4 regions of the Natronincola ferrireducens genome follow, and region 1 is predicted to be linked to each of the others. Evidence: riboswitches for the same ligand, from Rfam matches in the RefSeq annotation. Region 1 holds a riboswitch; each other region holds the start of a gene.
The links. Region 1 has a riboswitch for molybdenum cofactor ahead of moaA (GTP 3',8-cyclase MoaA). Riboswitches for the same ligand answer to the same signal wherever they lie in the genome.
Positions count from the first base shown of each region.

Region 2: linked by a shared signal. The riboswitch ahead of BLS22_RS04800 (ABC transporter substrate-binding protein) and the one ahead of moaA (GTP 3',8-cyclase MoaA) in region 1 are both predicted to bind molybdenum cofactor.
Region 3: linked by a shared signal. The riboswitch ahead of BLS22_RS05000 (molybdopterin molybdotransferase MoeA) and the one ahead of moaA (GTP 3',8-cyclase MoaA) in region 1 are both predicted to bind molybdenum cofactor.
Region 4: linked by a shared signal. The riboswitch ahead of BLS22_RS04395 (RnfABCDGE type electron transport complex subunit G) and the one ahead of moaA (GTP 3',8-cyclase MoaA) in region 1 are both predicted to bind molybdenum cofactor.

Region 1 is NZ_FNFP01000008.1:75,514-81,220, forward strand. Features, by position in the region: gene rapZ (RNase adapter RapZ) at 1-125, opposite strand, end outside; gene murB (UDP-N-acetylmuramate dehydrogenase) at 163-1,077, opposite strand; gene BLS22_RS12860 (ABC transporter substrate-binding protein) at 1,178-2,530, opposite strand; gene BLS22_RS12865 (MOSC domain-containing protein) at 2,804-3,193, opposite strand; gene moaA (GTP 3',8-cyclase MoaA) at 3,199-4,161, opposite strand; molybdenum cofactor riboswitch at 4,223-4,342, opposite strand; gene fdhD (formate dehydrogenase accessory sulfurtransferase FdhD) at 4,375-5,163, opposite strand; partial or broken gene BLS22_RS12880 (ferritin-like domain-containing protein) at 5,599-5,707, shown strand, end outside.
Region 2 is NZ_FNFP01000001.1:1,042,450-1,048,156, reverse strand. Features, by position in the region: gene yedE (YedE family putative selenium transporter) at 1-352, shown strand, start outside; gene BLS22_RS04820 (sulfurtransferase TusA family protein) at 345-557, shown strand; gene BLS22_RS04815 (putative Se/S carrier protein) at 561-842, shown strand; gene BLS22_RS04810 (radical SAM protein) at 942-1,814, opposite strand; gene BLS22_RS04805 (iron dependent repressor, metal binding and dimerization domain protein) at 2,133-2,615, shown strand; molybdenum cofactor riboswitch at 2,698-2,821, shown strand; gene BLS22_RS04800 (ABC transporter substrate-binding protein) at 3,064-3,969, shown strand; gene BLS22_RS04795 (ABC transporter permease) at 3,985-4,674, shown strand; gene BLS22_RS04790 (ATP-binding cassette domain-containing protein) at 4,677-5,387, shown strand; gene BLS22_RS04785 (PspC domain-containing protein) at 5,701-5,707, shown strand, end outside.
Region 3 is NZ_FNFP01000001.1:1,082,323-1,088,029, forward strand. Features, by position in the region: gene BLS22_RS04985 (ATP-dependent metallopeptidase FtsH/Yme1/Tma family protein) at 143-1,912, shown strand; gene BLS22_RS04990 (2Fe-2S iron-sulfur cluster-binding protein) at 1,999-2,277, shown strand; RNA gene ssrS (6S RNA) at 2,439-2,616, shown strand; molybdenum cofactor riboswitch at 2,757-2,877, shown strand; gene BLS22_RS05000 (molybdopterin molybdotransferase MoeA) at 2,950-4,176, shown strand; gene BLS22_RS05005 (molybdopterin biosynthesis protein) at 4,194-5,707, shown strand, end outside.
Region 4 is NZ_FNFP01000001.1:965,775-971,481, reverse strand. Features, by position in the region: gene BLS22_RS04410 (alkaline phosphatase family protein) at 1-1,440, opposite strand, end outside; gene BLS22_RS04405 (ECF transporter S component) at 1,453-2,013, opposite strand; gene BLS22_RS04400 (molybdopterin-dependent oxidoreductase) at 2,075-3,181, opposite strand; gene BLS22_RS04395 (RnfABCDGE type electron transport complex subunit G) at 3,178-3,681, opposite strand; molybdenum cofactor riboswitch at 3,929-4,050, opposite strand; gene BLS22_RS04390 (ion transporter) at 4,423-5,250, opposite strand.

The sequences.
Region 1 (5,707 bases):
TCTATGAATTTTGGAATTAACGTAGGAGGAATATTATCTACACAATAAAAACCTAAGTCCTCCATATATTTAACCCCTTCACTTTTACCTGCGCCAGACATTCCAGTAACAATAACAAATCGCATCTTATCAAACTCCTCTTTCGTAGAATAGCATTGATTTCTATTCTTCCCCTACAATACGAACCTCAGGATGAAGCTCAACACCAAACTTTTGTAATACAGTTTTTTGAACTAAAGCAATCAATCCTAATACATCATCAGCTGTAGCATTCCCTATATTGACAATGAATCCAGAATGAAGTTCTGAAACTTGAGCATCCCCTACCCTAACACCCTTTAAATCAGCGTCTTCAATTAGTTTTCCTGCAAAATATCCTGGTGGTCTTTTAAAGGTACTCCCGGCACTTGGGAGGTGAAGGGGTTGTTTTGTTGTGCGTTTTTGAGTTAAATCGTCAGTAATAGCTTTAATTTCTTCATATTGTCCCTCTTCAAGCTCCATAGTTACCTCCAGGACAATATAGTTTTTCTTTTGGATTATGCTGGTCCTGTATCCCAGCTGCAGCTCCTCTAAGGAGAACTCCATTACTTCACCTGCTTCATTTAACACTTTACAGCTTTTCACTACATCCTTCATTTCGCCACCATAGGCCCCTGCATTCATGGTAATAGCTCCCCCTAGGGTGCCTGGAATGCCGCTGGCAAACTCAAAACCCTTTAGGCTTTTTTGTAGAATTTTTTTAGATAGGGTTGATAGCAAAACACCAGCCTCAGCTACTACCTTGCTACCATTAATTACTATATTACTTAGGTTTTCTGCAATTTTTATTACAACACATCGCATCCCCTTATCTCTAACCAAAACATTTGATCCATTCCCCATGATAAAATAAGGAGCCTTAGCTTCTTTACAGATTTCCATAGCCTTCTGAATCTCTTGTATATTTTGAGGGATAAGTAATATGTCTGCTGGGCCACCTATTTTAAAAGAGGTATGGTTTTTCATAGGCTCATCCAACAATATATGTTCTTCCTGCATAACTATTGAAAACTGTTGATACAATTTATTTTTATCCACTATTTTCACTCCTAAGCCTTGAAGGTTAATTATTTTTTCTTCTCTATTTCCTTTAAAGTATATCTCTTTTTTTATCCTTGGTCAATTCATCCTATTGACTTCACTTTGTAATCGAATGTAGAAAAATATGTATTTTTTCCTCTGCATCTTTTAATACTTCTTCGGAATTTTTTTTCCCCAATACTCCTAAACGAATTTCATTCTGCAATATTTTGTCAATTTCATTCCAATGGGGATGGGGAGGAATGATTAGAACATTATCTAGATTATCATAAAGTGTAGTCATTAAAGGGTTTCCTTCATAAATGTTTCCTACAGTTTCTTTAACCGGGAATACCCCTAATCGATTTAATTCCTTTTGATATTTTTCATCAGCTAAATGTTTTATAAAGGCTACGCACATTTCTAGCTTTTTTTCATCCTGCTGTTTAGAAATTCCATAGGCACCTATACCGCTATTCATGGTAATTGGAACTCCTTCTTTGCCTATAGGATACGTAGCTATGTCATACTCAAATCCCACACCTTCATTTTTTAAATTCTCTAAAGCATTTAAAGCCCAAGTTCCTACAGGATATACGGCAATTTTTTGTTCTTTATAAAATGAAGTCCACGCTGCGTTGGAAGTATTTTCACCAAAATTAGGAGGAGTTACTTCATATTTTTGTTTTAAATCTATAACTTTTTGTAGACCGGATAATGCCTTCTTGTCAGAAAAGCTATAATTAAAATTTTTATCGATTACTGTTCCTCCATCACTTAACAAAATTCCCCATATATTATAATAACCAGATTGTATAAAACTATGAAATCCAAAGTGGTCTATTTCCCCGTTGGGACTGCTGGAATAAGTCAGCTGTTGAAGCTTCTCTACAAACTCTTCATAGGTCCAGCTTCCATCCACTGGTGGTTCTACACCCCTTTCATAAAAGATATCTAGATTTAATACCATCGTATAGCTAGTCATCATCCATGGCATTGCCCATATCCTATCCTTGTAGGATACCCCCCTAATAGCACTTTCTCTAAAACTATTTATTTCCTCTCCCGTTAAGTAGGGATCTATAGGTTCTAATACATCTTTACTTAAAATACTATAATCACTGCCTATTGGAACAATATCAGGCAATTGCCCCATTTTCACAGCAGTATCTACCTTTATTGGTCCTTTTTCCCAATCCAACGGCTTAAAGTCCACATATACTCCAGGATTTTTCTTTTCAAACTCCTGTATCTTTTCATAAATCCATTGGAAGCTGGTGCCAGTTTTTTTGTCTAGTCGGGGATAATCCCAAAAGGAAATAACTCCTGTCCATTCTTGCTGGCTTTGGTCAAGGTTGTAATCAATTTTTGTGGGGGGAAACCTAAGTAAATAAATAGGGCCTCCAATAATAAATACCAAAAGTAATATATATATAAATATACGAATCAATCTTTTATAAGCTTTTCTCATAAGAATCCCTCCTTATCTTCGGTGTATTCCCAAAACTCCCTCCGTCCCTTTATATGAGTAGGAATCTTAGGAATACATCATTGAAATAAATTGAGATATAATTCAAACAGAATCAAAATACCCTCTGGGTAAACAAACTAAGTGACTAACACGAAATCAAAGATTTCGGTTATCTACTTATGAATTAAGTCTCATTTTATGTCTATTCCTACCTATTATTTGTTATTCCTAGAGACAAAGCAGTAAAGTAAAAAAAGAGTACACTAAGTACTCTTATATGTTAACTTTAGCTCCCTTTTTTACTAGACCTTCTTGTACTACCTTTCCAAAAAATATTTGTTGTCCAAGCGTACAGGAATGGTTTTTAGTAAAAGCTGGGCATTGTTGGTGGCATTTTTTTTCAATTTCTGTAATCTTAATCACTGCATCCCCTATGGTCAGTAAAGTATTTATAGTTATTTTTTCTAAGTCTATTCCTTTAATAACAAAGTTTGCTTTAAATTTAAAATGACAAAATCCTTTGATTATATCCTGGGTTAAGCTGTCATATCCCTTAGAAGTTATCAAGCTAATGTTTTCATCCTTAGAAGTTTGTAAAAATATTTCTTGATGATTTTTCCAGACATCATCTTTCTTTTTTGAAATTCCTTGGACAATCCACAAAGCGCCTACCCTCCAATTTCCGACATATTTCTTGTGCCTAATTGGAAATCCTCTGTATACAAATAATGCTGTTGGGGTTTGGCTAAAATGGATTCCTCTATAACCTTTGTTAGTTTATGGGGTTGATTTCTTATAATATTGAGGATGTCTATCTCTTGATTGCTGTGGAGACATGGCTTTAGTTTGCCATCACTGGTCATTCTAATCCTATTACATTCTTCACAAAAATGACTACTAATGGGGTTAATAAAGCCTATCTTTCCTTTAGCTCCAGGTATTTTATAATATTTTGCTGGACTGGAGGTTTGATGGGCTAAAGGGATTAAATTGCCAATTTTCTTTTTAATGGCTTCATTTGAAATAAATCTTTCCGTTGCCCAATTACCGGCCTGCCCTACTGGCATCAGTTCAATAAATCTTACTTCTATATTATCATCTGCTGTAAGTGCCACAAAGTCCTGTACATCCTCTTCATTGTAGCCACCTATAATAACAGTATTTAATTTTACAGGGGTCATACCCAGTCTTAGAACTTCTTGTATGCCATCTAACACCATATTGACATCCCCACCTCTGGTAATTTCTCTATACTTTTCTGGTTTTAAAGAGTCAATACTGATGTTTACTCGTTTTAGCCCTGCCTCCTTTAAGTCCTTTGCATATTCTTTTAATAGTACTCCATTGGTGGTCATAGCAATATCATTGATTCCTTCAATTTTTGATAAAGAGGCGATAAAATCTACAATCCCTTTTTTTACCAAAGGTTCACCTCCGGTAATCCTAATCTTGTTTATACCTAAAGATGCAGCAACCTTAGCTATTTCTGTAATCTCTTCAAAGGTCAACATATCTCTATGATTCTTTTTACAGACACCCTCCTCAGGCATGCAGTAGAGACACCTTAAATTGCATAGATCCGTAATAGATATTCGCATATAATTAATCCTTCGATTGTAATTATCTCTCATTATCTCACCCCTATATATAGTCAAAATATTTAAAAAGCTAGTCCCAAAAGGACTAGCTTTTATAAGTTCTAGTTAGTTTCCTTTTCAAATACGGGAGGCATGGAAATTTCTTTTCATACCCATAGGCTCCTTCTCCTAGACCTTTGCCCTTAGAGATAGTAGCTCGGAAAATCTATTGTTTTTTATTGATATTTATTAATTATTATAGCATTTTCATTGGTCAATTAAAACATTTTTTTTATTATTGTAAATATTTAATCTTTTTCCTCTTGCAAATCCGATTAAAGTTATGTTTAGAGCTTTTGCAATATTAACTGAAAGGTCTGTAGGAGCTGATCTAGATATAATAAAAGGAATTTTTCTTTTACTAGTTTTAATAATCATTTCAGAAGAGATTCTACCAGTTGTTATCAGGAGTTTATCAACTAAATCCATATCCTTTAGAAAGGCTTCCCCAATTACTTTATCTAAGGCATTATGTCTGCCTACATCTTCATGAAATAGCAGCACTTCATGTCTATTACAAAGAGCACAGGCGTGTACCCCCCCTGTTTCTTTAAATAAATTTGACATTTCATTTAGCTGACTAGATAAATCCCAAATTTCTTCTGCCTTTACCTTTATTTCATTTTTTATGGCTTCAGATCCTAAAGAATCCAGTACATTATAAAATACCGTTCCCTTTCCACAACCAGTTGTTACTGTTCTTTTACCAAATAGTTTTTCTGCAAAAGGAGATTTATTTTTAACCACTACATAACCATGTCCTTTTTCTTCATTTATATATATGCTTTCGATTTGTTCCTTAGACTTAATAATTCCCTCTGAGATTAAAAAGCCCACTGCTAAATAATCCAATCCTTTAGGGGAACATAACAAAGTAATAAACTCTTCGCCATTTATAAATATGGTAAAGGGATATTCTGTAATAACTACATCTTCAACTGTCTCCCTTGTATATCCTTTTATTCTATCGATGACTATTTCTTTTGTATAGGACATCTTACCCCTCCTAAAGCTATAATTTTATTTTTAATTCCTTGGATTATTCATAGTATAATTATATCATATTATTCATTCCATCATTAAGGTTTGTAACAAATCTCTATAATATTTGCTTTTATTCCCTACTTTATTTATTTTTCTCCCAGTAGTAAGTTTGTTATTTTTTATATTTTTACTATTCCCATGCTGTTATTTAATCTATTTATCCATGGTAAATAGTATAGGTTATTACTAGAAATGTTTTATTGAAAAAGCTCCCTATGACAATTTTATAATTTAGGATAACAAAAATCTATAAAGAAATTGTTTAAATTCCATATGTTTGGGTGTTAAAGCCTTATATTGATATTTTCTATTACTTAATATTTATTTTGTTCATTTTCTTTACAGTTTTTCAAAAACATGGTATCTTAAAAGTATGTTAAAACTTTATTAAAGATTAAGGAGGAGTTTTGTCTTATGAAAAACACATTAAGCATATTAAAGTATGCTATGGAAATGGAAAAACAAGGCTATGAATTTTTTAAAAGCAATGCCTCAA
Region 2 (5,707 bases), on a different contig from region 1:
TAAAATTGGGTTTGAAGGTCAGGCTATAGCCCACAATGATCATGTATGGAACTTTCTAGGAATGACTTTAGCTGGAATAGCAGCAGTATTTTTAGGGGGATGTCCCTTAAGACAGACAATATTGGCTGGTGAGGGAGACACAGATGCAGCTATAACTATCTTTGGGTTAATGGTGGGAGCTGCCTTTGCCCATAATTTTGCCTTGGCAGCAAGTCCTCAAGGGGTTGGCCTAAATGGTAAAATTGCTGTCATTATTGGACTTCTTGTTGTTTTAACCATCGGTTATAGTGTTGTAAAGAGTGTAAACAAAGAGAGATCTACTGTTAAAGGAGGTATTGGTACCAATGTATAAAATTATTGATGCTAGAGGAAGATCCTGTCCAGAGCCAGTTGTAATGACAAAGCAAGCTATTGAAAATTTTGTTGAAGAAGGTCTCCAAGTATTAGTGGACTCAATGGTGGCAGTAGAAAACATTAGACGTTTTGTTTTAAATCAAGGCCTTCATGTGGATATAGAAGAATCAGGTGATGGATATGCTTTACTAATAAAGAAATAGGTGATGATTTTGAAGGATTATTATTGTGTACTGACCTTTCATACCACCCATCATGCTTTAAACACAGAAAAAGTACTAAAAGAAAATAATGTAGCTGTAAAACTAATGCCAGTACCAAGAAAAGTCAGCTCCAGCTGTGGTATAGCTGCAGAATTTCCCTGTGAATTAAAAGAGGCTGTATTAAATATTTGTAATAGCCACCACATTGAGCTTGACCAGGTCCATAAAATACAAAAAGATAGTAAACATAATTGGTTTGCTAAGCTATTAAATACTGCTAAATAAATAAAAAGCATAGGAAGAATTCAGTCCTTTCTATGCTTTTTATCTTTACCACAGTTGTATATGACACATTCTCCTGTCAATATTAAGTTGATACCCTATCTATAGTCTTCTAAGTCCTTCATACTTGTAATCTTCATCTTCTCCATCTATCACTGCCCTTATTTCCTGTAGTAGTCTTTCCTTATCCTGGGGAAGGGTCCCAGCCAATGCCACATAATTAGAAGCATGGTTGCTTCTAAAAATACAATTTTCTACCTTAAGGCTTTTTAAAAGTTCTTCTGTTTCCATCATCACTTCCTGAGGACTTAATAATTGAAACCTGCCCTCTTGAATCTCCCTATGGATTTCGGTATGGGGGTCTACCAATAGGGTTAATAGTCCTAAATAATCGGGATTGATGACATTGATTACCTTAGCAGATTCTATAGCATGTTCCCTCCAGTTTTCCTTCCCACCTAATCCAGATATCAGGGTAATGGATAATTTTATACCCGATGCTACAATCCTCTGTCCTGCCTCCACCATCTCCTTGGCATTAACCCCTTTTTTAATATTCCTTAGGATTCTATCACTACCAGATTCCACACCTAGATAAGCAATAGCCAGGCCACAATCCCTTAATTCCTTCAGTTCTTCCCCACTTTTTCTTAAAATATCCTTAGGACTGCTATAAATTCCTACCCGCTCACATTCAGGGAACAGTTCTTGAATTTTTAAGAGGATTCCTTTTAAATCCTGGTTTTTTAATACTAAGGCATTACCATCGGCTAAAAAAATTCTCTTTACTTTTTCATAGTGATTTCTTGCCCTATGTAAGTCCTCTATAATCTCTTCCAAGCTTCGTATGCGAAAGTTTTTATCCTTGTACATACTGCAAAAAGTACATTGGTTATGGGAGCAACCAATGGTTACCTGTATGATTAGACTATAGGCCTCACTAGGTGGTCGATATACACTTCCTTCATATCTCATAGCTTCTCTCCTTACTTTCTTATAAAATAGTTTTTTATTATTATTTTCTAATCAAGATTATACATAATATATCTCTATTTTTCAAATTTACAGAATTAATTAAAAGTAGTTTCCTGAGGTCTTCTTTCATATATAGATTAAGTAATGAAACACCTATCTGCAAAAGAGAGGTATATCCATGATAATTTAAGATGAAGAACGATGTCTATGATATCTAAAGTCTTCCTATCTCTAACTTATGAAAACTTTAAAAAGTGTTATGAATATAATGCAAAAAAAAACATAATATTAAATAAAATATTAAGGGTGTGATTTTCCATGAAGAATGGAGAGAAATATCGTACAGTCAGGGGCTATGAATTATTAAAAAGAGAAAAAAAACAACTAAGCCATAGTATGGAGGATTATCTTGAGATGATTTATCGTCATGCCATGAAGGATGGTTATGTAAGGATGAATGTTTTGGCCCAAAACTTGAATGTCCAAGTCTCCTCTGCCACTAAAATGGTTCAAAAGCTAACAGAGCTGGGTTTTTTAGATTATAAGAAATATGGTATTATTCATTTGACAGATAAAGGAAAAGAATTAGGCTGTTCTCTATTCCATCGTCATAACATTGTATCCCAGTTCCTCAAGATTTTAGGGGTTCAGGAAAAAATCTTGACCAACACAGAAACAATTGAGCATGGTATCAATTTTAATGTCCTTAAGTATATTGATGCCCTAAATAATTTCTTCATTGCCAATCCTGATATTAAAGAACGATTTAAAGAATATAAGCAAAATCAATTTCATGATTAAAATGGATAACTTTTTAGAATATTTTAAATAATATGTGTTAATTTGTTGACAGTCCCCTTAAAGTTCATTAAAATATATACTATACATTAAATATCTCCGAGTCTATTATTCCTAATAAGCATATTTCTTAATGGAGGATAGACCGAAGGGTATCATTGGAAACAATGGTGCCTCCCATAGTGGAAAGGAGTTTTATAGGAAGCAGTACTCTACTGTTTGCTAATGAAAATGCCTTTTCTAAGGCGTTTTTTTATTGCTTTCTGCCTTAGTCTCCTTCCCTATGATAGGAGTGTTTTTTATGTATAAAATAGTATAGGGAGGTGGCAGTAGGTTAAAGCTTTAAAACCGATAGACAAGCTTAACATAACTTAGTACATAAAATGAAACTTAATTCAGGGAGAGTTTTTATTCTCACTGAAGGATAAAAAATTAGAAACGGGGGATAATTATGAACTTTAAGAAAAGTAGGGCTTTTTTCATTTTAACTTTTATGATAGTATTAATGATGATATTTGTTGGATGTACAAATCCACAGGATACATCGGCTGCTGATACCGATACTGAAGAAACAAATGGTGTGGAAAACGAGACGCCAACCACTGCTAATACCACCCTTCTGTTATCTACTACAACTAGTACAGACAACAGCGGTTTGTTAGATTATATCCTCCCTGCCTTCACAGAAGCCACTGGAATAGAAGTAAAGGTTATAGCAGTAGGGACAGGACAAGCCCTACAGATGGGTAAGGACGGAGATGCGGATGTGTTATTGGTCCATGCTAAGGCTTCAGAGGAAGAATTTGTTGCTGAAGGTCATGGCTTAGAACGTTTTGATGTCATGTACAATGATTTTGTACTTATAGGCCCTACAGATGATCCTGCTGGTATTTCTACTAATGCTCCACAGGATATACTAGAGGCTTTTAAGTTAATTCATGAAAAAAAAGCTACCTTTGTTTCTAGAGGAGATGACTCAGGAACCCATAAGATGGAGTTAAACCTTTGGAAGGAATTAAACCTTGAGCCCTCTGGCAGTTGGTATGTAGAAGCTGGGCAAGGCATGGGGGCTGTTATTCAAATGACGGATGAGCTTCAAGGCTATACATTGACAGATAGAGCAACCTATTTATCCATGAAAAATGATTTAGATTTAATCGTCGTTACTGAAGGAGATACAAAACTCTTTAACCAATATGGGGTCATTGCTGTTAATCCTGATAAAAATGATAAAATCAATGATGAAGGAGCACAACTATTTGTCGAATGGATTCTTTCAGAAAAAGCACAAAGTTTAATTGGTGAATTCGGCAAAGACACCTTTGGAGAATCATTGTTTGTACCAAATGCAAAATAGTTAGGGGGACATAAGGTGAGGGAAATAAGTATAGGATTTAAACAAGCGATAGAATTGTTGTTTTCAATGGATAAAGAGGTATATGATGTTATCTTTTTATCTCTATACGTTTCCCTCCTCTCCACCTTTATTTCCACCCTTATTGGTACTCCTCTCGGCATCATTATGGGGACAAAGTCCTTTCCCTTCAAAAAAGTGATGATTCGCTTCATTTATACAGCCATGAGTCTCCCACCAGTGATTGTTGGCTTAGTGGTTTTTTTAATGTTATCCCGCCGGGGGCCCTTAGGTTTTCTAGACCTAATTTTCACCCCTACCGCCATGATTATTGCTCAAATATGTCTTATTGCTCCTATCATTACTGGCATCGTTTATAACGGAACAAAAGAAAGGGGTTATGATATAAAAAACCTAGCAAAAACCCTAGGTGCCAATAAAACCCAAACCTTAATTCTCCTGATGAAGGAGCTTCGTATTAATATATTTACTGGTATTGTCTCAGGCTACGGTAGAGCCATCTCGGAGGTAGGTGCTGTTATGATTGTTGGCGGCAACATTAAGGGTCATACCAGAGTTATGACGACAACCATTGCTATGCTTAGAAACCAAGGGGATTATGGTACCGCCATTGCCATAGGAATTGTATTATTGTTGTTATCTTTTATTGTCAATTCTCTACTATATCATTTTCAACAGGGTGATTAACTATGAATGTTACTATTTCTGCTTTAACCAAATACTATGAAAATAAATGTATTTTAAATATAGATGACTTTACGATAGATAGTGGTGCCCTGCTGGGTATCATTGGTCCTAATGGAGCTGGAAAAAGTACGCTAGTAAAGATACTAGCAGGGCTAGACACCCCTTCTTCTGGAGAAATTAAATATAATGATGAGGCTTTTAGTGCTGATATTTTAAGAAATATGACCATGGTCTTTCAAAAACCCTATCTTCTTAGAACTTCTGTTTTTAACAACATTGCTTATCCCTTAAAAATCAGAGGTGTTCATCCTAAAGAAATAGCTCATCGGGTAGAGGCTTTAATCCAAGAAATGGGACTAAAAGCCATTGCCCATCAAAATGCCTGGACCCTTTCAGGGGGTGAAGCCCAAAAAGTTGCGCTGGCTAGGGCCATCATTTTTCGCCCTTCCCTTCTGATTTTAGATGAACCAACGGCTAATATAGACCCTGCTTCTATTTTGATGATGGAAAAAACAATCAAGAATTTTTATGCACAATGTTCTCCTACCATTATTATTGTAACCCATAATATCCAACAGGCTAAACGAATATGTAAGGAAGTGGCCTTTATGCACTATGGCCAAGTGTTAGAAAGAGATGAAACAAAGGCCCTTATCTATCATCCTACAAATCCTACAGTACAGGGTTTCATAGAAGGGGAATTGATTTTATAAAAAAGTCTTCCTTTGGAAAATTCATTGGTGGACTTTAGGTGAAACAACTAAGGGATTAACACAATTTAGCAAGCTAAATTGGTTACCTGCTTATTTTGAAACCAATAAGCGAAATTATATTTATCCACAAGATAGTATTATATATAATTTCCTATTGCTTATAAATTACCACAGGAGAACTGTGGTATTGTTTTTTGCATATACTATCATGTAATATTTTGTAATGAAAAATTAGTTTGTTGCAATATAAAACACCCCTGTTTTATGTTATGATAAAAGTATAAAAGGAATATATTTAGAAGGGAGCTTTACTATGACAA
Region 3 (5,707 bases), on a different contig from region 1:
ATTGATACTTAGAGGATACTAGAACATTACTAGTATCTTTTATATTTATAAAACTTTATTATTTTCTTCACCTGTGTTATAATTTTATGTAAACCTCTCATTACATATAAATTTTTTACTATATAAATAGGAGGTTATGATAATGAAAAAGCTTAAAAATAAAAAATTAGCAATAGCAATTTGCATGGTGACTTTGATATTGTCTATTTTATCAGTAGGTATTTATAGACAATATTTTTCTGGTGAAATACCATTAGAAATACCTTATGGTGAATTTTTAGAGAAAGTAAAAGAAAATCAAGTACGAACTGTATATTTATCCGATAGCCCTAAGTTAAAGGGTGAATTGCAAGATGGAAAAGCTTTTATAACCGATCATCCTAGAACAGATGATTTGAAGGAATTTCTTTTAGTACAAAACATAATAGTTGAAGAAGTAGGGCAACAGCATTCTATGGGTCAAATTATTACCTTTGTTGTTTTGGTAGGGGTATTTGCAGCTATAGCTTTTATTCTGCCTAAACAAAGCTCTAAGCAAGCTTCAAAGGAATATGATAAAATGTCTTCTGTAGAATTTTCAACTCAAAAAGAATCAGCCATTACTTTTAGTAATATTGCTGGAAACGAAGAAGCCAAAGAAAATATGATGGAATTAGTGGATTTTTTAAAAAATCCTAAGAAGTATGAACGATATGGAGCTAGGATGCCCAAAGGGGTTATTTTATATGGCCCTCCAGGCACAGGAAAAACCTTAATGGCAAAGGCCTTAGCCAGTGAAGCAGGTGTAGATTTTTTAGCGGTTTCTGGTTCTGATTTCGTACAGGTATATGCAGGCTTAGGTGCTGGTAGAATTAGAAATCTGTTCAAAAAGGCCAGTGAAAAAGGAAAGTGTGTAATATTCATTGATGAGATAGATGCAATAGGGAAAAAACGGGATCGTGGAGGTCTAGGTGGTAGTGATGAGTCCGACAGAACTTTAAATGCATTACTAACAGAGATGTCAGGCTTTAAAGGTAGTGAAGGAATTATCGTTATGGCAGCCACCAATAGATTAGATATTTTGGATGAAGCTCTGTTGAGGCCGGGACGTTTTGATAGACAAATAGAGATAGGCTTACCCGACTTAAAGGCACGACAGGATATTTTAGCCCTATATACAAGAAACAGACCTATAGACAATACCATTAGCATTGAAAAAATAGCTCAACAAACTGTATATTTTAGTGGCGCTAAGCTAGAGAATTTAATGAATGAAGCAGCTATTTATGCAGCTAGGGAAAATGCATCCTTTATTGCAGAAAAGCATATTGATAGAGCATTTTATACAGTTATTGCTGGAGAAGAGAAAAAAAATAGAGGAAACATAAAAGAAATAGACAGAAAAATTACTGCATATCATGAAGCTGGACATACTGTAGCTACTAAGCTATTATGCCCTGAAAATAAGGTGACAAAGGTTACTATTATTCCCAGCACAAAAGGTGCTGGAGGTTTCAGTATGAATGTTCCTCCCGACAGTATGTATCATAGAAAAGTAGATATGTTTAATAATATTAAAATCGCTCTTGCTGGTAGAGTAGTGGAAGAATTTGTTTTTGGTGGAGATAATATAACCACTGGAGCAAGTAATGATATACAAAAAGCTACTGAAATAATTGTTTCTATGGTAAAGCAATTTGGTATGAGTGAAGAGGTAGGGATGATCAACTATGATATTTTGCTAGGAGGATCTGGAGGGATAGATCAGAGACTAGCAGAAATATGCAACAACGAAATGAAAAGACTATATAATGAGACAAAAGAACTAATAAAAGAAAATATCCAATTGGTTTCTGCTATTGCAAAAGGTCTGTTGGATAGGGAAACCCTAAAAGAAGATGAAATTGATATGATTATTAAGGAGGCAGCTTAGGCTGCCTTTTGCATGAAAAAAATTTTCAAAGTATATAATAACACCTATAGCCCAATAAAAATGATAAATGAGGTGTATTATAAAAAATGATAGTTAAAATACATTTTAAAAAATCTAATAAAACTATAGAAGTTTTTCCAGGGAATACACTACTAAGTGTTGCTAGAGACCATCATATTTTTATTCCATCCCCCTGTGGTGGCAATGCAAGATGTGGGGGATGTAGGATAAGGGTATTACAGGGTAAGGACTTAGAGGACATCAGTGCTGAAGAATATTTGAAGCTAAGTGATGAGCAGATAGAGAAGGGATTTAGACTAGCTTGCTCTTATGTTATAAAAGAAGATATTGAGGTGGATATATAGAAGAAAGAAAAATAGTAGAGAAGTCAAGTGACGTGGACAGTAAAAAAAGAAAGAAATTTAAAACGAATAGAGGGAAATTACGTAATAGTAATGGATAATGAAGAATTTTGGTAAAAAGTACATTTTAAATCCAACTTATTTTATTATATAATAACCTTAAAGACAGTCGAGGATGCCCGTGACGACTAGCAAAATTCAACCGACAAATAACATCCGGGAGAACATATTTTTATTCCTATGGAATGCCCCTAAGGGGACTTCAGAAGAATAAAATTTGTCACCCACCTTTAGTGCGTGGCGGGTGTGAATTTTGCTAGTTGACGACATCTTGGATCAAAGTTCCTCCTAAGATTTTCTTAGGGGGTTTTATTTTTTCTGCAAAAGAATAAAAACTATTTTTCAAAGCATAAATTTCTATTTTTTCTAAAAACTTGAACAATTAGTAAAAATATGTTAACATTAAAAAAATTACATAAAAATAGGTGTCAAATTTTCGAGTGAAATAATCTAAGGCTAGTAAAAGCTAAGATTTTTTACCCTTGGGTAAATAAAGAAATTTATTTGCCTCCCACTTTGGAAAGGAAATTTGTGTTAATAAATAAGCCGATCCTTGTGGATTGGCTATTGTTTTTTCATGAAAGAATATGAATTTCAAGTAAAGGGGAAGAGGCCATGGAACTATTAAATACAGTAACGATGGAAAAAGCACGGAATAGGCTTGAGGAAGTTTTTAAAGACTTAACATTAGCAGGGGAAGAAATTCCAATATTACAAGCTCTAGGTCGAATTGTTTACGAAGATATAAAAGCTCCAATAAATGTTCCAGACTTTAATAGATCCACCGTTGATGGCTATGCAGTTATTGCAAAGGACACCTTTGGTGCCAGTGAATCCCTACCAAGCTTTTTGCAAAAATCTGGAGAAGTAGAAATGGGAAAACCAACAGAAATTTCTATTCAATCTGGTGAATGTTGTTATGTTCCTACAGGGGGTATGCTCCCTAAAAATAGTGATGCCGTTGTCATGGTGGAATATACAGAGGAGATGGATGATGATACGATTTTTATCCAAACGGCGGTTGCCCCTAAGGACAATGTTTTAGAAGTGGGGGAGGATATTACCAAAGAACAAGTAATTCTAAAAAAAGGTCATAAACTGAGACCCCAGGATATCGGTGTATTAGCAGGCATGGGGTTTACAAAGATAAAGGTTTTTAGAAAGCTTAAAATAAGCATTCTATCAACTGGCGATGAAATTGTTTCACCAGAGGAAGAAACAAAACCCGGGCAAATTAAGGATATGAACACCTATAGTTTAGCGACAGCTGCTATCCAGAGTGGGTGTGAAGTAGTGGCCTTAGATGTAGTAAAAGACGACTTACAGGTCTTAGAGGATCAACTGAAGGCTTTTCTAGAGATTAGTGATATCATATTGGTATCTGGAGGAAGCTCCATGGGAACCAAGGATGTTACAAAGGATGCTATAAATGCTATAGGAGAACCGGGAGTATTTATTCATGGCATTGCTGTAAAACCTGGAAAACCAACTATTGTGGGGAAGATAAACAACAAAGCAGTTTTTGGTCTACCGGGACAACCGGTGTCGGCATTGGTGGTTTATCAAATCCTAGTAAACCATTTAGTTAAGGTGCTTTATAGTGATGAAAGTTCCATACCCTATCTTTTGGGAGAATTAACGGTAAATATAGCCTCAGCTCCCGGGAGAGAACACTATGTAATGGTGAAGATTGCCCAGGAAAAACAAAAGACAAAGGTTTATCCTATTCATGGAAAATCTGGGATGTTAACAATGATGACTAATTCGATAGGCTATGTGAAAATTGATACAAATCAAGAGGGACTAACAAAAGGACAAGAGGTGGAGGTTTATCTATTTTAAAAAAGCGGGGTGTTTATATGGGAAAAGACACAAGAAATATATATTTAACCAATATTCCTTTGCAGGAGGCACAAAATCAATATTTCTCAAGCTTTGACATAGAAGAATTTTTTAGAAAAACTGAAAAGGTAAAGGTCATAGATGCCTTAGATAGGATAACCTCAGCCCCAGTTTTTGCTGAAAAATCTTCCCCAAGCTATAATGCTGCTGCCATGGATGGTATTGCTGTTATAGCAGAAAAAACCTATGGTGCTACGGAAAGTAATCCTATTCAGTTAAAGTTAGATAAGGATTATATTTTTATTAATACAGGTGGATGTATTAAAGAGCCCTACGATGCTGTCATTATGATTGAAGATGTTGTAGAAATAGATGATGAAAAGGTTGAAATATATAGGGGTGCCAAGCCATGGCAACATGTAAGACCTATTGGGGAGGATATTGTAGAGGGAGAAATGATTATTTCCACTAACCATAAAATTAGACCCATGGATATCGGAGGACTTTTAGCGGGCAAAATTCAAGAGGTTGAAGTCTATCAACAGCCTAAGGTAGGAATTATACCAACAGGATCGGAAATCATTGAGGTCTCCCAACCTCTAGAGGTTGGAAAAATTGTAGAATCTAACTCTCGAATGTTTGCCGGAATGATTCAGCACTATGGAGGCTTGCCCAATAGATATCCCATTGTGAAGGATGATTACAATCTTATTAGAGAAGCCATCTGTAAAGCTGTGGAAGAAAATGATGTTATTATTATTAATGCTGGGTCTTCAGCTGGCTCAAAGGATTATACAGTAAACATACTAAGAGAAATTGGAGATGTAGTTATCCACGGGGTAGCTACTAAACCAGGAAAACCAGTTATTTTAGCTACTGTAAAAGGAAAGCCAGTAATAGGCATTCCAGGATATCCTGTATCTGCTTACTTTGTTTTTGAATTTTTCTTAAAGCCCCTCATCTTTCAATACAATCGACAAGTTCTTCCAGAGGGACAAAAAATAAAAGCTCATTTAACCAGAAGGGTTGTATCTTCTCTAAAACATGAAGAATATATTCGATTGAAGCTAGGTAAAGTTGGAGAGAAAATGACAGCTACACCATTAGAACGGGGTGCTGGAGTTACTATGTCTTTGGTAAAGGCGGATGGTATTTTGGTTATTCCTCAGCAAAGTGAAGGATATGAGGCAGGAAAAGAAATAGAAGTCACTTTATTGAAGTCCTCAGAAGAAATCCAAAATACAATTGTATCTATAGGAAGTCATGATATTGTTATGGATATAATAGGAAACCAGGTACATAAGGAAAATCCCCAGTTGTTTTTAGCCTCTGCCCATGTAGGTAGCATGGGGGGAATTATGGCTATGAAAAAAAAGGAATGCCATATAGCGCCTATTCATCTAATGGATGAAGTGACAGGGGAGTACAATGTATCCTATGTTAAACGTTATCTAAAGGATGAAAAAATGACTTTAATCAAATTTGCAAAAAGAAGTCAAGGCTTTATGATAGCAAAGGGAAACCCTAAAAA
Region 4 (5,707 bases), on a different contig from region 1:
TCCTTCATCGGTAGAATGCATGCCATGGTCAGAGGTGATGATTACTTTTCCCTCCCATGCTTTTACCAATTCCTCTACATATTGATCAATCATTTTAATCGTTGCCATTGTTCTTTCATCAAAATCTCCATAGCTATGACCATAAATATCAATGGCTTTAAAATGTATAAGGATTAAGTCATAGCCTTTCTCTATTTCCTCTAGCGCCTTTTCATAAATCTCATCGTCAGCAATGTCATTGTTGTTTTTATCCATATTTAATATTGGTTGTATTTCTGTATCCAACACATTAATAGGCCCTTGAATTAGTGCTGCCTTTTTATTTAACTCCAGTGCCCAGCTAAAAATACTTGGCACCTTCAGCTCCCTTTGATTTCTAGAATAGATACCATTTATAAATGGGGGTTCTCCTGTAATCATGGCAGCAAAGCCTGCATTGGTTACAGGTCTATATACTGTCGAAGCTTTTTCAGCCCTTTCTAAGGAATTTAAGAAGGGAGCATATCCCTTGTTCATTGCTTGAAGGTATTGATGATATCCAAATCCATCTAGAAACAAAATCATCACTTTTTCATCCTGTTTCATAAAATGTAATGTATCATAATAGGTATCCATGATACTAACAGCAGGGGGATTGATGAAAACACCCTTTACTTCCTTTATGGTTTTTTTATTGTGTGTATCTATATAATCAATTCTATTGTCTTTTAGTTCAAAATAGCCCCTGCCATCTATGTAGCGGTAGTCTCCATCATTACTTACAGCTAAAAGAAGTTTGTTCTGGGGAATATCGAGTAAATCTTGAAATCTAATGATTTTTTTTGTAGTATAAACGCTGGTATTATAAGTCCTGCCATTTTCCTCTACTGAGGACTTACCTTCAAAGTGGGGATAATGATTTAGTTCTTTTATGTACATTTGGCCTGGCGTCATATTAAGAATATTTTCTGTCACACTTATAATGTTAACCCCATCTTTCCAATTGTTTTCTTTAGAAATTACTACGATCTCTTTTAATTTTTTAATATTACTGCTAATAGGGTGGTTTTCATTGACAAGCTCCCATCCATATTCATAAGAGTACGTGATATGGCACCCCTCCATCCTATCTCCATCAATTTTCGCCATTAGTCCATCCCTACCTACAAATAAAATCTCATACTCCTCTACAATGGGATATGCAGACTTGATGACTTCCTCAAGAGAGAAAAACTTCATTACGCTATCCTTATGCTCCATCTCTGTCGTGGCAAACTGACTAAGTTCTTTAACCTCAATAACCTCTTTTACGTCCCCTATAACTTTGAAACTTGTTAAATGCATAGCATCTATCTCATGGACCTGTGAATTTGCCGCCAAGCCTGTTTTTGCCACTGTAAAACCTAATAAACTACCTATAAACAATAATACTATTGCTAATAGAAGATTTTTATATTTCATTTTGTCACCCCTTTATGTTCCATGATTGATGATATGTAGATTTCTAAATTGTTTAATAATACTATAAGCTATCAATCCTCCCAGGCCTCCTGACAAAGCAGCACTACTTAAGCTTAATATTAGAGGTATCAAGGGTAATTGAAAAAAAACAACATTGACGAGAAAAGTTCCACTCATATTGGCTGCAATGCCAGCCAAAAAGCAACAGCCTATACAACAACCCCTATGCCTTGTTAATAGAAGAGCCATATCAACAGCAATTCCTGGTAATAAATAAGTGATCAAGCTTAAAATTCCGTGGGTACCAAAAACCCCTATAGAAATTACCATGATTGCTTGAACTAAGGCTATCAGGGTAGCAGTACCCCTTTTTCCCACAAGACCTACCCCTAGAACAATCCATAGCATATAAAACCCACCAGCAATCACACCCCCAGGAATATATAGGGGCCCTGTGATAATATGGGCTAAGGGAACTACCACTGGTTTAATAGCAATTCCCAGAGAAGCCATCATGGCTATTACCACCAAATCAAATACAGAAAATCTCTTTAGAAATCTTTGTTTAGCCATTTATCTCCCCCCGATTATCCTTATACTGTTGTTAACTAAGCTCCGATGATTATTTTTTATCTTAATCCATTACCTCTATAGCTAATAACCCTTTTATGTTGAGATTTTTAGGTAGGTCTTCAAAGGAAGTCCTTAGCTCTCCCTCTTTTCCTAAATAGACAATCCCCTTCTCCAGTTCCTCTATCCCTACTTCCACACTGTATCCATCAACAGCTGTCAGCTTATAAGTCTGTCCTTCTCTTAAACCAACTTCATCAATAATGTCCTTTAGCATAATCCCCTCTTTATCTTCTAACTTTTTAACTTGAAACAACTCTTGGCCTTTGCTATAGGTAAAAAAAACGCTGTTGCCTTGAGAAAACCATAAAATGTCCTTCACGTACATTCCCTTAGGGATATCTGGTGATAAAAACATAGGTGCATCCGTACCAGTTACTTTTATGTAACCACTTTGGAAAATCTCATTTGTTTCATTTTTTTCCAATCCATCAACAGCTTTTATGTATACAGTTTTCTCTTCCTTTTCATCACCAAATTCTCTAATAAGGTCTGTAGGTCTAATGGCTTGATCTACACTATCATAATAGGTGTAATCCTCTTGAGGTAGGGTACTTATGGCAGCTTCTAAAAAAATAACAGTGTTTACAGTTGCGTCTTCTGTTTCCTCTAATACTTCGATTCTTGTTAGGTTGCGAACCCAATACATAGCCCTTTCCTGTGGAACAATTACTCTAATAGGTCTACTTTTCTGATCTAATGGCTCTCCATCTACCTCATAAGCCAGGACTATTTCCCGATGACCTACAACCTCCTTAGGAACCTCCATAGAATATCCATCACCAGCAATCAACCGAAGACCTTTTAGATCTTTTTGAGAGTGTCCTAAATCCTGTAACACATCCTCCAGTAAGCTTCCTGTTACAGCAAACCTGTTTTCAGTACCGCTGGAATTCACTGAAACTACTTCTCTTGTTATCGTTTCGTAGTTCTTTAGGCTTTCAACTGTGATCTCTATTTCCTTCTCTTCTAGACCTGCAAGCACAATTTTCTCATCGATTGTCTCTCCACCCGTAGATATTACCGCCTCTTCTTGTGAAGTAGTTGAACATCCTGACAGTGTTAACCCAATTATTAGAATAAGAAGTATTGCTATACGATGTATTTTCATCTTTTAAATTCCTCCTTTTTTATTCTTAAGTAATTTTCCATAGCATCATTTACAGCATTGATAACGGCTTCACTTGTGATGGTGGCTCCTGTAACAATAGAAATATCCTCAGGATTTTTAGCAGTAACCTTTGCTGCAACCAATTGGTACTGAGGGTCTTTTCCAATAAACCTATCTAAAAACCAATCTTCTGTTATGTATCCTCCATAACTATCTGTCTCCTGATGGTCTAAAACTTCAACCTTCAACACCCTATCCTCCTCTACGTCAACTGTTACAAGAAGTTGAATCTTCCCGTTAAATCCCTCCTTTTCTACCCACTGAAGAATTGTTTTTTCACCAAAGATTTTACCAACATAATATACCCCTTGAATATTGGTTGTTGTATGTTTATTCAAAATCCGTACTTCGTTGGTTTCCTCTATATGTGCTTGGACTTCTAAAGGAACTTTGTCTCTACTACCGATAGAGCATCCTAATATAGAGATACCAATGATCATGATTGCAATAATTTTAAAAAGTTTAATGTTCCTCCCCCCTATTTCTCTATGTGATTTTGTTTTTAACCTTCTAATTTATGTATTCATTTAATTATTTCAAATATTATGATATATATTGCTAAAATCTGTGATTTTACGCAAGTCGCTTTCACAGAGGGCCACAAAAAATGACTCCTTTACAAAAGAGTCATTTCGTTAAAAAAGACGCCCTTTTAGGCGTCTAACATCCAATACCATTCCTCTAGAATGTTTTGTATGCACGACTCCTTTCCACAATGGGAGGCATAAAGGTTTCCCTTTATACCCTACAGGCCTATCTCCCATAAAATTTCTTTATTAGGAAGAATAGACTCGGAGTATTTATAAAATTTTGATAATTGATTCATTGCTATAAGTATATATAATTGTAAAATAATTGTCAATAGTTTAACTAATTTAATAATTGTATAGATCTCTTTCTTTAAGTCCTTCTATTTTTTATAATCACCTTAAATACCCTAATGAATGTGAAGTTTTATCAATTCCCATTTTATACAATAATTAAATATTCATCTGTTTTCTAATACTTAATGACTCTACAGTTACACCAAATAAATTGATAACTTTTAAAGGTAAAGTATAGTGTGGTCAAAAAAGTGGTTATATTCCTTATACGCCTACTCAGCTAAAAAGAGCTATATAGAAAAAAATCCTGAAATCATTGAGAAGTTTACAAACGCCATCTATAATATCTACTTTATATTATGAATCAAGCAAAGTGCCACATTTAGAACAAAAACGTTCCTCCTTAGTATAGAATTTTGAATAACAATTAGGACAGTTTTTTTTCTTTCCTTGGTTTTTAGAAGTATGGGCCAGTTCATGGGAGATAATTCCAGTAGGCACAGCCAAAATTCCATATCCGATAATCATTAGCAAGCTGGAAATTAGCTTTCCTATAGGGGTCTGGGGAGAGATGTCCCCATAGCCCACGGTGGAAATCGTAACAATTGCCCAGTACATAGATATAGGAATACTGTCAAATCCGTTTTGGGGTCCTTCAATAACATACATCATTGATCCTACTACCACGATAATGAATAGTATTGTAAAAAGAAAAACGGTAATTTTAGGTCTACTAGCCTTCAATGCCCGTAACAAATGACTAGACTCTTCCATATAACGGCCCATTTTTAGTATGCTAAACAGTCTAAGGAGTCTAAGGCTCCTAACAATGACTAAAAATCGTATTTGTGGCATAAAAAAACCTAAAAACGCAGGTAAAATAGCTAGTAAGTCAATAATACCAAAGAAGCTCAACAGATAAGCACCTTTTCTTTTGACAACAAAAAGCCTTAATATGTACTCAATAGTAAAGATAATAACAAAGAACCACCCCAGTACTACTAGCCACATTCCATAAGTATTTCTAATAACTTCTACACTTTCAGCAATAATTATCATACTATTACTGAGAATTGTAATAATAAGCATGACATCAAAGGCTTTTCCTGCTGGGGTATCTGTTCCAAATATAATTTTATATAGCTTATCTTTTATCTTCTGGTCTATAAGTGACAAATGATTCACCATCCCTTGCTGAGTAGGTTTTTTAATATAAAATATTATGAATTATTGAACATATATAAAATTATACACCCGTTCTATTTATAATTCTATTATAAGTATTATCCTATACGAGATAGCTTAATTTACCTTAAGAAAAGAAATTTTTTTCTGTTGAAGACTGTCCTCTCTATGAATTAATACAGCCAAAACTAAAATCACCGATGGGATACAGTGTCCATCTCAAACAACGGCTTTTCTATCACAAATTATTAATAGAAATCAAAAGTCCTACTTGTATCTTGAATAAAAATGATGTATTACCCGGTTCTTCAATTTAAAGTTCCTTCTTTGATGTATACTAGATCCTCTTGCACTAATATTCGTTGCTTTTCATACTCAAACAGTATTATAATATGTATAGTCAGTATTAAGTCAAAGTCTCCAATTGTTAAGAGGTGGGGTAAATGAGTATTTATAT